Regions from separate parts of the Bacillus sp. 0209A genome, predicted to be linked through region 1. Evidence: predicted binding sites of a transcription regulator. Region 1 holds the regulator's gene; the other holds the start of a gene.
The links. Region 1 encodes Rex, which represses fermentation and respiration genes when NADH is low (regulators of the CRP and FNR family bind a similar motif). Its sites were predicted from a motif close to TTGTGAAATATTTCACAA; they were not measured.
Positions count from the first base shown of each region.

Region 2: the regulator Rex is predicted to act here: its motif matches at 6,729-6,746, upstream of V6D44_RS07230 (nitrate reductase subunit alpha).

Region 1 covers NZ_JBAIZV010000004.1:338,239-346,527, forward strand. The annotation lists gene V6D44_RS16735 (glycoside hydrolase domain-containing protein) at 1-1,698, opposite strand, end outside; gene groL (chaperonin GroEL) at 2,069-3,706, opposite strand; gene groES (co-chaperone GroES) at 3,753-4,037, opposite strand; gene V6D44_RS16750 (CPBP family intramembrane glutamic endopeptidase) at 4,275-5,009, shown strand; gene V6D44_RS16755 (YdiK family protein) at 5,006-5,197, shown strand; gene tatC (twin-arginine translocase subunit TatC) at 5,236-6,000, opposite strand; gene tatAY (sec-independent protein translocase protein TatAY) at 6,007-6,180, opposite strand; gene V6D44_RS16770 (redox-sensing transcriptional repressor Rex) at 6,202-6,849, opposite strand; gene moaC (cyclic pyranopterin monophosphate synthase MoaC) at 6,846-7,358, opposite strand; gene V6D44_RS16780 (ABC-F family ATP-binding cassette domain-containing protein) at 7,484-8,289, shown strand, end outside.
Region 2 covers NZ_JBAIZV010000002.1:396,025-404,313, reverse strand. The annotation lists gene V6D44_RS07250 (YitT family protein) at 1-144, opposite strand, end outside; gene narI (respiratory nitrate reductase subunit gamma) at 275-946, opposite strand; gene narJ (nitrate reductase molybdenum cofactor assembly chaperone) at 943-1,497, opposite strand; gene narH (nitrate reductase subunit beta) at 1,523-2,986, opposite strand; gene V6D44_RS07230 (nitrate reductase subunit alpha) at 2,976-6,662, opposite strand; gene V6D44_RS07225 (Crp/Fnr family transcriptional regulator) at 6,883-7,359, opposite strand; gene V6D44_RS07220 (YwiC-like family protein) at 7,503-8,222, shown strand; gene fnr (fumarate/nitrate reduction transcriptional regulator Fnr) at 8,256-8,289, opposite strand, start outside.

The sequences.
Region 1 (8,289 bases):
AGCACTAATAACATATTCCTCAAAGCCTTTATCAAATTGTCCAGAAGTTAATGTCCATATTAATGATTCATATCTTTTGCGACGATAATAGTTGGTTGTAAGCTTATTCGCTTGATTGATATCATTGTTTGTATATTGAAGGCCTAAAAGTTGAATTTCATATAATTGCTTGTATAGCTCTTGATTAAGATCAGTTGAGAAATCAAGACTTGAAGCCCCATTATCAAGTCCCGACTTAATATTATTGTCTATTTCAATTTTACTGTCTCCTGAACCAACACTAATAGTTGAAATTTGATCAAATGCCCAATTTTTTGGCAATGGATAGCCTAAATTTGCACTAAATCCCGTGGACATATCACTTACAAAACTGGTTGTTGCCCAACCTTTCTGCGATACTTGACTGCAAACATTCCGGGCACCATATATTCCAACTTTATAACGATTCCCCAGATATTTCATTTGTTCATTAATACCCTTAAAGTGTGGAAGAATTTTGTTAGTTATATCGTCTCCTAAAGCGTCAAAATCCACGGCAAAATATATTGTTGTTCCATTTTTAAATCCATAATTTTTGGCAGCTGTAAAAGCATCTTGAGCATCTCTTTTCCCTTGAGCCTCACTGAAATGTCTTGAATTATTCCCATAAGTTTGATATATAGGAAAAACAGTTAAACCAGCATTAAAAATAGTTTTTAATTCGCCAGGTTTTATTTTTTTCTCCAATCCTCCTGGAATGTCTACAAGATAACGACCAATTGTTTCATAGCCTGCATTTTTTAAAGCTTTAGCTCTAGCTGACGTAACTTCTGTTATACAATCACAAGCTGTTCCTTTACGATTAGGATCTCCTTTACTCTGCAACAAAGAAAGCCAAGTTTGTTTTCCTGTAACTCCATCAGCTGGCAACTTAACAAATTGTTGAAATTCACTTACTACATTTTTTAATAATGTACTGTACTGACCATTGAAATCTCCTGGATTAAAATTATTCACATATAATGCATATTGAAGAAGCTTAACAAAGTTTGCATTAGCACTCCCTATGCTCAGAGTTGGTAAAAGGTTGGTCGTAGAAGGCCCTATTGATCCCGTTTGTAGAGAGGAAGCAATTCCCTCTTCTGTTTGAATACCGTATATTAAAGCTTTATTAGTTCCTCTTTGGTAGTAACCATCACATGGTTGGACTCCAGATGTTTTGTAATATTTTGAATTAAGATCTCTTTGCATTTCTCTAATTCTAGAATTACCACCAGATGTGAGCACATAAGCATCCATAGTTAAAAATGCTTTAAATATATAGGAATAAACTTTCCCGTCACGAATAGGCAGTCCCGCATCAGTTTGTAATTTTATTACTGCAGCTTTAGTCCCTTCCCCAAAAGTTCCTGTAAATCCAGTTGGATTGTAACCTTTACAATACATAGCTCCTTGAAGGATTAGTACGATTCTTTTTCCTTTGTCATCAGTAGGAACACGCCCCATTACCATTTCTCCCCAGGATTTGTACGCTGCTTCAGTTCCTGGTCCAAAATTATCAGCAGGTGTAGAGATTCCAAGTTCAATTTGCAAAGCTCTAGTTAAAGCATACATCGTGGACCAACCAGTTTTCCCACTTTCAGGAGCTGGAACAAAGCCGGGCTTTCCAGAGTAAGCAGCATTTACCCATAGTTGAACTTTCTGAATCATTTCATCCATTATGGTCACCTCTTTTATTGTATTCATATCTAGGTGGCAAGCGTATGACAAGAAAACCCTTCTCAAATAAGAAGGGTTTCATTCATAATATGACAAACTCCATCAAAGGCTTTTTTGCATTAAAACACTTATAAATGAAAAATTAGGACATTTTAAATTAACACCATGCAATTATTGAAAAAGGTAAGTGGAGTCAACAATAAAATATATACTTACTTTTCACCTCATAATAAAAAAGGATGCTTCCTCTAAAGTCCAGTAGACTTTTGGAAGCATCCTCAATGAATGTTATCTGTTTATTATTTTTTCAGCTACTCGGGTGATGAAAAACGGTAAAACCCCTAATATATCAAGAGTTTTCGCCGTTTAATTACATCATTCCGCCCATACCGCCCATGCCGCCCATATCAGGCATACCAGCACCGCCGCCGGCATTCTCTTCTGGCTTGTCAGCGACAACGGCTTCAGTTGTTAACAACATAGCCGCTACAGACGCAGCGTTTTGCAGTGCAGAGCGAGTCACTTTCGTTGGGTCAACGATACCTTTGTCGATCATGTTTACCCATTCGCCAGTTGCAGCGTTGAAACCTACGCCGATTTTTTCGTTTTTGAGGCGCTCAACGATGACAGAACCTTCAAGACCAGCATTGTGTGCGATTTGACGGATTGGCTCTTCAAGCGCGCGCAGCACGATGTTGATACCTGTTTGAGCATCGCCTTCAGCTTCAACTGCAGCCACTTTGTTATATACGTTTACAAGCGCTGTACCACCGCCGGATACGATGCCTTCTTCAACAGCTGCGCGAGTTGAGTTGAGGGCGTCTTCGATGCGAAGTTTACGCTCTTTCAGCTCAGTTTCAGTCGCAGCGCCGACTTTGATGACAGCTACGCCGCCAGCAAGTTTCGCAAGACGCTCTTGTAATTTTTCTCTGTCAAACTCAGAAGTCGTTTCTTCCACTTGAGCGCGGATTTGAGTCACGCGGGCAGAAATTTTGTCTGTTTCGCCAGCGCCTTCAACGATTGTTGTGTTTTCTTTTGTAACGACAACTTTAGAAGCGCGTCCCAATTGTGTGATTTCAGTTGATTTCAGGTCAAGGCCGAGATCTTCTGTGATGACTTCTCCGCCAGTAAGAACAGCGATGTCTTCAAGCATTGCTTTACGGCGGTCACCGAAGCCAGGAGCTTTGACAGCAACTGCGTTGAATGTGCCGCGAAGTTTGTTCACAACAAGAGTTGCAAGCGCTTCGCCTTCAACATCCTCAGCGATCAGAAGCAATGGTTTGCCTTGCTGAACAACCTGCTCAAGCACAGGAAGGATTTCTTGAATGTTTGTGATTTTTTTGTCTGTGATTAAGATGTAAGGATTGTCGAGAACCGCTTCCATCTTATCAGAGTCAGTTACCATGTAAGGAGACGCATATCCGCGGTCGAATTGCATACCTTCAACAACTTCAAGCTCAGTTGTGAAGCCTTTAGACTCTTCGATTGTGATAACGCCGTCGTTTCCTACGCGCTCCATTGCTTCAGCGATAAGGCTTCCGACTTCCTCATCAGCAGCAGAGATCGCAGCAACCTGAGCGATAGACTCTTTGCCCTCGATTGGCTTAGAAATTTCTTGTAAGTTTTCGATCGCAACCGCTACAGCTTTTTCCATACCTTTACGCACGCCTACAGGATTAGCGCCTGCTGTTACGTTTTTAAGGCCTTCACGGATCATTGCTTGCGCAAGAACTGTCGCAGTTGTTGTACCGTCACCGGCAACATCGTTTGTTTTGCTGGCTACTTCAGCAACAAGCTTAGCACCCATGTTTTCAAACGCGTCTTCGAGTTCGATTTCTTTAGCGATTGTTACACCGTCATTCGTGATTAACGGAGAACCGAATTTTTTCTCTAGAACCACGTTGCGTCCTTTTGGTCCTAAAGTAACTTTTACAGCATCAGCAAGTGCATCAACACCGCGAAGCATTGCGCGGCGAGCTTCTTCACTAAACTTAATATCTTTTGCCATTTTTACAAAACCTCCTCGAATTTTTAAGTATTTGTTTATTTAAGAATTAGCCGATAACAGCTAAAATGTCGCTTTCACGTAAGATTAAGTATTCAGTACCTTCGTATTTCACTTCAGTACCTGCGTATTTTGAGAAGATAATGCGGTCGCCCTCTTTTACTTCTAAAGCAACGCGCTCTCCGCTTTCTAACACGCGACCTGAACCAGCTGCCACGATTTTGCCTTCTTGTGGTTTTTCTTTTGCAGAATCCGGCAACACAATTCCGCTGGCAGTTTTTTCTTCAGATTCTACGAGTTCAATGACAACGCGATCACCTAATGGCTTTAACAATGTAATAACCTCCTCAATAGTATGAATATGTAATTTTAGCACTCAACACTAAAGAGTGCTAACACAATTCTTATAATAAAGAATCTCACTTCCAATTTCAAGTGATAAGATAAAAAAATTTTCACGCTTACATGATTCTTTTCAGCACCCTTATCCCTTAGCTTTTTCACCCCCGTTCTGATTATGTTACAATAGCTGTAGACAACGAAACCCATTTAACAAAGGAGTACATACCATTTGAGAAAACAGTATTGGTTTATTATTTTGACATATATCATTATGCAGTTTTCCTACATAATTGCGATTCCCTTGTTCTTTAGATTCGGTTATGCCGGAGGACATCCTACCAAGGAAAACATGCTGCACGCACAAGGATTATGGTCCGTCATCAGCTTTATCGCCTGTCTCATTGTCGTTCTGCTTATTCTGAGAACGGTTCCGAAGACAACGTTGCGAAACGGCCGGAAAGACTCCGTCGGGCTTTCTATCCTTTGGGCGATAGCCGGTTTTTTCATTGCCCTTTTCTCTCAAGGAATAGCAGGCTCTATTGAATATTATATATTCGGCATCGGAAGAGAATCAGAAAATACACAAGCCATTCTTAAAGTCATTCAGGCAGTCCCGCTCATGATTATCGTTTCTTCTATCGTCGGGCCTATATTAGAAGAAATCCTCTTCAGAAAAATCATTTTCGGGGCGCTTTACGAAAAAACGAATTTCTTTTTTGCAGCACTGCTCAGCTCGATTATTTTCGGTATTGTTCACGCTGATTTGAAGCATCTTCTTCTTTATACAGCTATGGGCTTTACCTTTGCCTTCTTGTATGCGAGGACAAAACGGATATGGGTGCCGATTTTCGCCCATGTCATGATGAATACATTTGTCGTTATCATGCAGCTTGAACCTGTTCAGAAGTACCTTGAACAGCAGAGCACACAAATGCAATTGATTATTGGAGGATTATTTCTATGAGAAACCCGGTAGTTTGGGGAATGATCTATTTTGCCGTAGGGTGCATCTTTACTTATCTTGCCGCAAGCTCGCCAGGCAGCATGTGGTCATTTTACTCCATCCTGCTGATGGTGTTCGCCGCTTACAACATCAGCATTTCATTTAAGATGTTCGCCTTTTCATTGAAAATCAAAAAGAACCAGAAATAAAGAAAATCCATTTCTCCGTATGAGAAATGGATTTTTTATTATTGCCCGGAAGACACGTCCTGATCGGAAGCGCTGCTTTTCTGTGCTTTCCGATAGGCGGCCCTCGATATAAAAATACTGATTTCATATAAAATCAACAGCGGAACAGTGACCATCATATGAGACAAAAGCTCAGGAGGAGTAATCAGGGCAGCGATCACAAGCAGCGCAAAATACGCATACTTTCTGATTTTCGCTAAGAACATGGGTGTCACAATTCCAAGCCTTGTCAAAAACATGAGAATGACCGGCATTTGGAACAACAGTCCGAACGGAATTGTCAGCTGCAGAAGAAAATGAAAATACTCATTAATTCCGATCACCTGATTGACATTCAAGTCCTGAGAGATTCGCTTCATAAAATCAACAACAAAAGGAAATAAAATATAATACGAAAAAGATAAGCCCGCTAAAAACAACAAAACAGAGATCGGAATGTAACCGAGCGTTACTCTTCGCTCTTTCTCATAGAGGCCTGGACTTACAAAAGCCCAAAGCTGATAAAGAATAACCGGGGAGGTCAGAACAATGCCGATGATAAACGCAAACTGCATAAACACAAAAAGCGGATCTGTCAGGTTAAACGCGTTAAGCGTAAGCTCCTTCGCTTCATCTGTTTTTTGCAGATACACAATAATCGGCTTCGCTAAGAAAAATCCCGCGATAAAAAAAACGACAAACGCCAGCGCCACAACCAGCAATCGTTTTCGAAGCTCAGCAATATGCTCCAGCAGCGACATTTGATTCACATTCATTCGTGTCACCCTAACCTACTGATCTTCTTTCTTTTTTTCCTCTTCATCACTCGTTAATCCTTTAGTAGCGTTTTTGAATTCACGAAGTGTGTCTCCCGCTGCTTTCCCCAGTTCAGGCAGCTTTTTAGGACCGAAGATAATTAAAGCAACGATTGCGATAACAGCAAGGCTTCCAGGACCGATCGGCATATGTGGGCTCCTCCTTTCCCTCTATTCGATTTCCTCCAAAACTGAATAATGCTTCAAGAAATAAACCAGTGATTGAAGCTCTACAGCTAAATCTATATGATGAATTCGAATGTGTTCCGGCACATTCAAGCGGGCCGGCGTAAAGTTAAGAATACCCTTGATTCCTAACGCGACTAATCTGTCTGTAATAGGCTGAGCAGCAACTGCTGGCACTGTTAGAATGGCAACTGATTCATTTTTTACGTACTGTTCAAGGTCATTAAGGTTATAGACGGGCACGCCGCCTACCTCAGTTCCTATTTTACTCTCATTTATATCAAAAGCCATAGAAATTTTTGTGTTATTATTTTTTGTGAAATTATAGTGAAGAAATGCCGTTCCCAAGTTCCCGACACCAATCAAGATGACGTCTGTCATCTCATCCTGATCAAGCGTTTTGCGGAAAAAAGACAGCAAATAATCCACGTTATATCCATATCCTTTTTTGCCAAGAGCTCCAAAATAGGAAAAATCCCTGCGAATCGTGGCAGAATCAACCTTTACGGCATCACTGAGTTCAGCGGAAGATACACGCTGTTTTCCTGACGCATGCAGATTCTTTAAAAAGCGATAGTAAAGCGGCAGCCTTTTTGCCGTCGCCTGCGGAATTTTTGATTGATCCTTATTCATTTTTGGTCCTCCAAATTATACTCGGATAGTTCTCTTTTAAAGTCACCGTTTTTCCCGCCTGTCTTTTCCAGCAAGAAAGTAGGGCCGATGACCATCCCCTTATCAAGGGCCTTGCACATATCGTAAACGGTAAGAGCGCACACCGATGCAGAAGTGAGCGCTTCCATTTCCACACCTGTACTCCCTTTCGTCTTGACCTGTGCTTTTATATGAAGTATAACTTCTTTTTCTTTTATTTTCCAGTCGAACGATATATCTACTCCGCTCAGTGAAAGCGGATGGCACATCGGAATGATATTGGACGTTTGCTTTGCCGCCATAATGCCTGCCACTTGTGCAACAGCCAGTACATCTCCTTTGCCGATATCGTGACTTTGTATTTTCTCGTACACTTCATTCTTCATGTGTACGCTTGAAACAGCCGCCGCAGTACGGACAGTCGAAGATTTTTCGCTTATATCCACCATCTGGGCTCTTCCCTGTTCATTAAAATGAGAAAATCCATTCATATTAAAACTCTCCTTAAAAAGATCATACACTATTTTCTTCTCTATGTCTTATTCGGCCAATGTATTGTTTGCTGACTTCTGATTCATAAGCTACACTTAACTTATTATAGCAGAGGTGAAATAATATGATGATCTTACAAGTTAATCAGCTGTCCAAATCATTTGGTGCTGATACTATTTTAAACAATATAAAGCTGGAAGTCAGAAATCGTGATCGCATCGCCATTGTAGGTAGAAATGGTGCGGGAAAATCTACGTTGCTTAAAATTATCGCAGGCCAGCTATCATACGAAAAGGGCGAAGTCATTAAACCGAAAGATATTACAATGGGATATCTCGCCCAGCATACGGGCTTGGATTCTAAGCTTACCATAAAAGAAGAGCTGCTGACTGTTTTTGACCACTTAAAAGCAATGGAAAAGGAAATGCGGGCTATGGAAGAAAAAATGGCGGCAGCTGATCCCGATGAATTGGAAAGCATCATGAAAACCTATGACCGGCTTCAGCAGGATTTCAAAGATAAAGGCGGCTATCAATATGAAGCGGATGTCAGATCTGTGCTGCATGGCCTCGGCTTCAGCCATTTTGACGATTCTACACAGGTGCAAAGCCTCAGCGGAGGCCAGAAAACAAGACTGGCCCTAGGCAAGCTTCTGTTAACACAGCCTGATTTGCTCATTCTTGATGAGCCGACAAACCATCTCGATATTGATACACTAACCTGGCTTGAACATTATTTGCAGGGCTATTCAGGCGCCATTCTCATCGTTTCTCATGACCGCTACTTTTTGGACAAAGTGGTAAACCAAGTATACGAGGTATCTAGAGCGGAAAGTAAAAAGTATCACGGCAACTACAGCGCTTATCTCGACCAAAAAGCCGTGCAATATGAAAAAGATCTTAAAGTGTATGAAAAGCAGCAGGATGAAAT
Region 2 (8,289 bases), on a different contig from region 1:
CATGGCAAACGAGGAATGAAACAAGTATGACAGGCTTAGTGACAATCCGGCTGTGCCGCCGGTTAATACGTGAGAATGTCTGAGTGTCAGAACTCCGGCGCTTGTGATAAGACAAGCAGTTAAAATGAGTAAAATTCGTTTCATTCTTCACTCTCCTTTTTTAGATGATGTCATTTCCACCTACAAACATAACAGGATACCCGGCCGCCCAGCCATTGCCTTGGCAGAAAATATCTTATGTTTTCAAAAAATCCCCCTCTTGCAAGGGGGATTTTCACGAGCGTTTCCGATACACGACATAGCTTCGTGTCAGATATTTGAGTGGGAGACTGAACACGTGAACCAGTCTCGTAAACGGCCACAGGATAAAAACGACGTATCCGATTATGATATGAAGCTTAAACCATAGCGGGACATTCTCCATCAAAGAGGCGTCAGGCCTGAACAAAAAAATCTCCCTGAACCACGGTCCGACTGTTGTCCGGTAGTCAAATCCTTTCGAATCAATGTTGAGAAATGTGGCGGCAAGGCCCGACAGCATCATAAACAGCAGCAGAATAAGCGTAAGGATATCCGATGGCGAGCTGGTTTTGCGGATTCTTTTGTCAAACAGCCTTCTGTACGTCAGGATGAAAAGTCCGGTACATGCCGCGATTCCGGCAGGCAGGCCCGCGCCAATCGCCATTTTGTGATACACATGCTCTGAAATGCCAATGGAAGCGTACACGGCTTCCGGGATCAGAATGCCCATGACATGCCCGCCGATAACGCACAGCATGCCCCAGTGAAAAAGGGTGCTGCCTGCCGCAAGTTTTTTCTTTTCTAACAGCTCGCTTGATTTCGCGGTCCAGCCAAATTGGTCATGCTGATAGCGGTAAATATGGCCGCCGATGAAGAACGTCATGACAATGTATGGCATCACGCCCCACAGGATCTGCCCGCTCATGGCTGAACAGCCCCTTCAACGCTTTCACGCACGCCGATATTTTCCAGCGCGGCCAGTAGCACGTGCAGCAGCTCCGCATAGATACTGGCATTTTTTTCGAGGCGGGATGCCAGTTCCCTCACATTGGACAAATACTTTTCAAACACGCTATTCGCAGCTTCAATCTCCGCAACCGCGGCAAATTCCAGCATAAGCGGGAGATAATCAGGCAGCTCTTTGTCTGTCGGCAGGAAACCGGATTGCTGGTAGGTGTTTTTTAAATGCAGCAATTCAATGCCGCGTTCCCTTTGCTCGCCTGAGTTAAAGTAGGTGACGTACATATTCGTTTTTTTCCCGAAGTCGAACGTATAGACATAGTGTTCAATCAGCGCTTTATGGGAAAAGCTGGCTGACGCCTCGAAAAAGTGCAGCAGCAGCTCCCGGATTTGCCGGTTGCCGATTTCATGGGTAAGAGCCTTCCAATCGGGAAGCTCGGCTCTCCACTCTTCGTCTGGATAAGACAGAAGACAGGAAAGAGCGGAGAACGTGATTTGCCGGTCTGTGGTGTTCATCTTGTTACACCTCATTTATCAAAAATTAAAAACAAGAGCCGGGGCCGCCTGAAAATGATAAGCCGCAGCTCCCTTGTTCAGCGTATAAATCAGACACTTCTTCTCGGTGGCTGCTTGGAATCACAAAGCGATCATCATATTTTGCAATCGCAAGCAGCCGATACATGTCTTCAATTTGCTGTTCTGTTAAGCCGACGCTGGAGATCAGTGCCGGGTCGATGGATTTATTCGTCTGGACCGCTCTCATATACTGGCGCATGACAGACATTTTCTTTAACGTTGACCGAATATGATCCGTATCACCAGCCGTTAAAAGCTGCGCCAAATAGTCAATCGGAATTCTCATTTGGTCGATAGCCGGAAAAATATCTTCCGCAGATTGCTGGCTGCCTTTTCCTTCAAAGAGATTCATAATCGGGCTCAGCGGCGGAATGTACCAAACCATCGGCAGTGTGCGGTACTCAGGGTGAAGCGGCAGCGCAATCTTCCAGTCAATGATCATTTTATAGATCGGCGATTGCTGAGCAGCCTCTATCCATTCAGCCGGGATGCCTTGTTCTTTTGCCAGCTTGGCAACCTCAGGATCATTCGGATCAAGAAAAACGTCCAATTGGGAATGGTAGAGATCCTTTTCATTTTCAACAGATGCCGCTTCCTCCACTTTGTCCGCGTCATACAGCATGACGCCGAGGTAGCGGATTCTGCCTACACACGTCTCGGAGCAGATGGTCGGCAGTCCAGCCTCCAGACGCGGAAAGCAGAGGGTGCATTTTTCCGCTTTGTTCGTTTGCCAGTTAAAATAGACTTTTTTATAAGGGCAGGATGAGACGCAATATCGCCATGAACGGCACGCGTTTTGATCCACAAGCACAATGCCGTCCTCCTCGCGTTTGTACATGGCGCCTGACGGACAAGAGGAAACGCACGCCGGGTTGATGCAGTGCTCACAAATACGCGGCAGATACATCATAAAGACCTCATCGAATTCTGTTTTGATTGATTCCTCCATCTTTTGCACGTTTGGATCTTCAAGCCCTGTAATATGGCCGCCTGCGAGGTCATCCTCCCAGTTCGGGCCCCATTCGATATTCATGAAATCCCCCGTCAGCGACGATTTCGGGCGCGCCACCGGCTGGTGTTTTTTCTGCGGGCTGTTTGTTAATGTTTCATAATCATAGTTCCAAGGTTCATAGTAATCATCAATCGACGGCTGGTTTGGGTTATAGAAAAGGCCTGCAAGCCGATTCGTTTTCGGGCCGGATTTCAGCTCGAGCTTTCCTTTTTTCAATGTCCAGCCGCCTTTATATTTGTCCTGATCCTCCCATTGCTTCGGGTAGCCGATGCCCGGCTTTGTTTCTACATTATTGAAGTACATATATTCCGCACCGGCACGGTTTGTCCACGTGTTTTTGCAGGTGACGCTGCACGTGTGGCAGCCGATGCATTTATCCAAGTTCATGACCATACCGATTTGCGCTTTAATCTTCAAGCCAATCGACCTCCTTCAGCTTGCGGATGACGACGTTCAGGTCGCGCTGATTCCCTGTTGGACCGTAATAGTTAAAGCCGTAGCTGAGCTGGGCATAGCCCCCGATCATCTGTGTCGGCTTGACGTGAATCCTTGTCGGGCTGTTGTGGGTGCCTCCGCGGTTATTCGTCAGTTTTGTGCCGGGTACGTTGATGTGGCGGTCCTGGGCATGGTGCATAAACGCCATTCCTTTAGGAATCCGGTGAGACAGAACCGCTCTCGCGACGACAACGCCATTTCGGTTGAAGCATTCAATCCAATCGTTGTCCTTGATATCCGTGTCCTCAGCATCATCTTTATTCATCCACACGGTCGGCCCGCCGCGGAACAGCGTCAGCATCGGTAAAGAATCGAAATACATGCTGTGGACGGACCATTTATTATGCGGTGTCAAATAATTAAGGACGATTTCTTTGCCCTCTTGATCTGGCCGCTTGCTTAGAAACGGACGATGCTGGAGGATCGGTTTAAATGTTGCCATCGTTTCACCGAATTCCATCATCAGTTCATGATCGACATAATAAGATTGTCTGCCGGTCAGTGTTCGCCACGGGATTAATTTTTCTACGTTCGTCGTAAACGGCGAGTACCTGCGTCCCCCTTTTTCCGAGCCGGTAAATGCCGGAGACGTGATGACTGTTTTTGGCTGGGCTGTAATTTGTTCGAACGTAAAGCATTCTTCCTCCCGCTCTTCCGCCAGGTCTTTCAGCTTCAGGTTTGTGATGTTTTCAAGTGATTCCCAGGCTTTCACAGCGACTTTTCCATTTGAAGTGGACGATAAGGTTAAAACTGCCTCTGCCGCCTGCTTCGCTTCACTTATATTCGGACATCCCTTGGCAACGCTGTCCGTTGTGATTTCTCCCAGTCTCTTTTTGAGTGATTCATATTCATCGGCTATCGACCAGCTCATCCCTTTTGTTCCGCTCGGTTTTAGGGCGGCTTGAGGACCCAGCGCTGTCATTTTGGCGAAAATTTGTTTATAGTCCCGCTCAACAACATGGATGTTCGGCATCGTTTTTCCCGGAATGGCTTCGCATTCGCCCTTGCTCCAGTCTTTGATTTTGCCGAACGGCTGGGCCAGTTCCTGCATGGTGTCGTGAAGGAGCGGCGTGGCGACCACTTCTTTCACCGGCTCCATATCGACTTCTTCTGCCAAATCGGAAACGGCTTTTGACAGTGCTTTGAAAATATCCCAGTCTGACTTCGATTCCCACGGGGCCGAGATGGCCGGAGCAAAAGGATGAATAAACGGATGCATATCTGTGCTGCTGAGATCATGTTTTTCATACCATGTCGCCGCCGGAAGCACGATATCGGAATAGAGTGCCGTACCGGCCATTCGAAAATCGAGATTGATTAACAAGTCGAGTTTACCTTCCGGTGCCTGCTCCCGCCATTTGATTTCTTCAGGGCGGATGCTGTCGCTGTCGTCATTCATTAATCCATTTGTCGTCCCCAGCAGATGCTTGAGAAAATATTCATGCCCTTTTCCTGAACTCGAAATCAGATTTGCCCGCCATACGAAGAGATTCCTCGGGAAATTGGCTTCATTGTCTGGATCTTCAATCGCGAATTTCAGCTTTTTCTCTTGAAGCTGTGAGGCCACGTACGCACCAACGTCTTCAGGTGTTGCTGCTCCTGCTCTTTCAGCTTCTTTGTATAGGTCAATTCCGTTTTGATTGAATGTCGGATAAGACGGCAGCCACCCTAATCGCGCTGCCAGCACATTGTAATCGGCATGATGCTTGTAGCGGGATGACGCAGCGATCGGCGAAGCCAAGTCACTGATCGGCTGGTCCTCGTATCGCCACTGGTCTGTTGCAAAGTAGAAAAATGAGGTGCCGTTTTGCAGCTTGGGCACGCCCTCCCAGTCCTTTGCATTTGCAATCGTCTGCCACCCTTCAGCAGGGCGGAGCTTTTCCTGCCCCACATAGTGAGCCCAGCCTCCGCCGTTTACACCTTGGGCGCCTACCAGTAAAACAAGATTTAACACCGCCCGGTAAATCGTATCGGAGTTGAACCAGTGGTTAATCCCCGCTCCTACGATAATCATGGACCGGCCGTCTGTATCGATCGCATTTTGGGCAAACTCTCTGGCAATCTTCATGACGGCTTCTTTTTTGATTCCTGTCATCTTTTCCTGCCAGGCAGGCGTGAAAGGCTCAGGATCATCATAGGAGACAGCTGATTGTTCGCCGATGCCCCGGTTCACGCCATAGTTGGCCAGTATCAAGTCAAACACGGTCGTGACACAAACCTCTTCGCCGTTCAGGTTCAGTTTTTTTAAAGGAAGATCCCGCTCAAGCACTTTGTTTCCGTCATCTGAAAAATACGGGATGCGCACCGTGCCGATTTCGTCCTCTATTCCGAGTACAGAGAGACGGGGTTCTATCGGTTCCCCGGTTTCTTCATCGATCATGTGCAGGTTCCATTTCTGCTGCCCGTCCCAGCGGGAGCCCATTGTTCCTTGCGGTATGGCAAATGTGTTTGTCTGTTCATTCCAGACCGCAGGCTTCCACTGGTCATGCTCTGTCTTGCGGCCAATGTCCTTCGCATGCAGAAACCGCCCCGCTGTGTATGCGCCATTTTCTTTCGACAGGGTGACGAAAAATGGAAAATCCGTGTATTGCTTCGCATAGTCAATGAAACGTTCCGTCTCTTGGTTCACGTAAAATTCCTGCAAAATGACGTGACCCATGGCCATTGCAAGCGCCCCGTCAGTCCCTTGGCGGATACTCAGCCAGTCATCCGCGAACTTTGAGGATTCCGCAAAATCCGGACTGATCGAAATGACCTTCGCGCCTTTATAGCGGGCCTCAGCCAAAAAATGCGCGTCAGGTGTTCTTGTTAACGGAACGTTGGAGCCCCATGTGATGATATAGCCTGAATTGTACCAATCACTGCTTTCCGGAACGTCTGTCTGGTCACCCCAAATTTGCGGGGATGCCGGAGGAAGATCCGCATACCAATCATAAAAACTGAGCATAGGGCCGCCGATTAAAGACATAAATCGGGAGCCTGAGGCGTGGCTGAGCATGGACATGGCCGGAATCGGAGAAAAGCCGACATTCCGATCTGGACCGTATTTCATGACTGTATAGAGCAGAGAGGCTGAAATCAGCTTCAGTACCTCCGGCCATTCAGCGCGCACAAAACCGCCTTTCCCTCTTGCTTTTTTATAAGACTTCGCTTTTTCAGGGTTTTCAACGATTGATTTCCAGGCTTCCAATGGATTTTGATGAGCCTGCAGAGCTTCACGCCATAAATTGATCAGCACACCGCGCACGTATGGATATTTCACACGGAGCGGGCTGTAGATATACCAAGAAAAACTGGCCCCCCGCGGACAGCCTCTCGGTTCAAAATCAGGCATATCAGGGCCTGTTGATGGATAATTCAAGTTTTGTCCTTCCCACGTGACAATTCCGTTTTTCACATATATATTCCAGCTGCATGACCCCGTGCAGTTGACACCGTGGGTGGAGCGCACGACTTTGTCGTACTGCCATCTGTTTCTGTATACATTCTCCCAATCGCGATCTTCGCGGGTCGTTTGGCTATGTTTATTTGAATGGTGTTCAATAGGAGAGAAATAGTTTAATCTCCTAAACAACGGACTCATTTTCTTTTTCTTCATGAGCGTTCACTCCTTCCGAGTCACAGGTGATGCTAAGTTCACTATAAACAGAGACAGCGTGTTTTCTTGTGAACTATGTCACACACTCTGCTTTTTTCACAAAATGTTCACACTGAGAAGAAGGAACAGACTTTCACAGGAAGTGATGAGGGCGGCGTTCAGGCAGGACACCTGAGTCATTAGCCGCTTTTCATTCAAAGATCAAAAAAACCGGTTCTATTTAAGAACCGGGCTCGGCGTTTTTATCTTGTGATGTATGCAGATAACGCAAAAATAGTTGATAGGAACAAAAGACATTTTGCTGAAGTACCGCCAAAAAATTCATTTGCAGCTGTGGGTTGTAAGTCATCATTTTTTTAAATATATAAAAAGGGATTTTGAGAATAAGAATGTCCGAAGAGGCATTGACTGAAATAAAAGGCGATAAATACAGCCCGCCTTTTTCATCAATCGGAAACACATCGCCTTTTTCCCACAGCGCAACGGTTTTCGATCCTTCAGGGAGCCTGCTGTCCATCAAACGGACACTGCCTTTTAATACAATATAAACGGATTGAGAATGAAGAAAGGATGAAGCATGATCAGATGAGCCGCCGATAAACGTCCCGTTTTTCAGCAAAGTTTCGACAATGGATAGAGGCACTTCATTAAACATAGGGAGTTGTTTCAGAAACAATAAATAGTCACACTGATTCATAGGAAAGCCTCCTGTGCTAAGGATAGCTTTAGTGTAGCTCGATTGAGCCTGTACGGCAGTGATGTATTTCACAGCCTGTATGATGTATGTCACTTATCGGGAGAGTGACTGCATTTATAATGAAATAAAAAAGGAGGATTTCGATGAAGGCGCTGATTCCGAAGCAGCACGGCGCATGGGCGATGCTGCTGATTCCATTTTTGCTTGGGATGGTCAAGGGAGGTCCCGTTTTCTGGCATCTTCCGCTTTTCCTAGGCTTGCTTTTCCTTTACTTGATGGTCTGCCCCATCACACTCGCCATGAAGAAGAAACAGATTAAATCCTATCAAAAGTGGATATGTTATTACGGTGTTCCGGCCTGCTGCTTTTTGATGATCCCTGTCTTTTATAAGCCTGCGCTCATCTGGGTTGGCGTTTCTCTATTTCCGCTTTTTCTCATTCATACGTATTATGCCCGCCGAAAAAACGAACGAGCCCTAGTGAATGATATTGCGGGTGTCTTGTTCTTTTGTTCAGGCGGGCTTGCGAGCTGCTGGCTGGGGGCGGGAACCCTTGACGGCTGGGCTTGGTTTATTTTCTTGCAATCTGCTTTATTTTTTATCGGGAGTTCTTTTTATGTAAAGTCGGTGATCCGGGAGAGAAAGAACAGGTTTTTTGCATACTATTCATGGGGATATCACCTGCTGCTCCCCTTTTTATCCGCTCTTCTCGGAGCAGGATGGGCATTTCTTGCTTTTATCCCAAGCAGTTTGCGGGCATGGTTTTTTCACGGAAGGGATTGGCCCGCGAAAACGATCGGCATTCTGGAAATCGTGAATGCCTGCTTCTTTTTTGCTGTTATGTGTTTGTTTATCACTAGATAAAAAACCAAGGACCGCCGGCGGTCCTTGGTTTTTTCAGTCAATATTGCAAATCTCCAGCGGACAATTT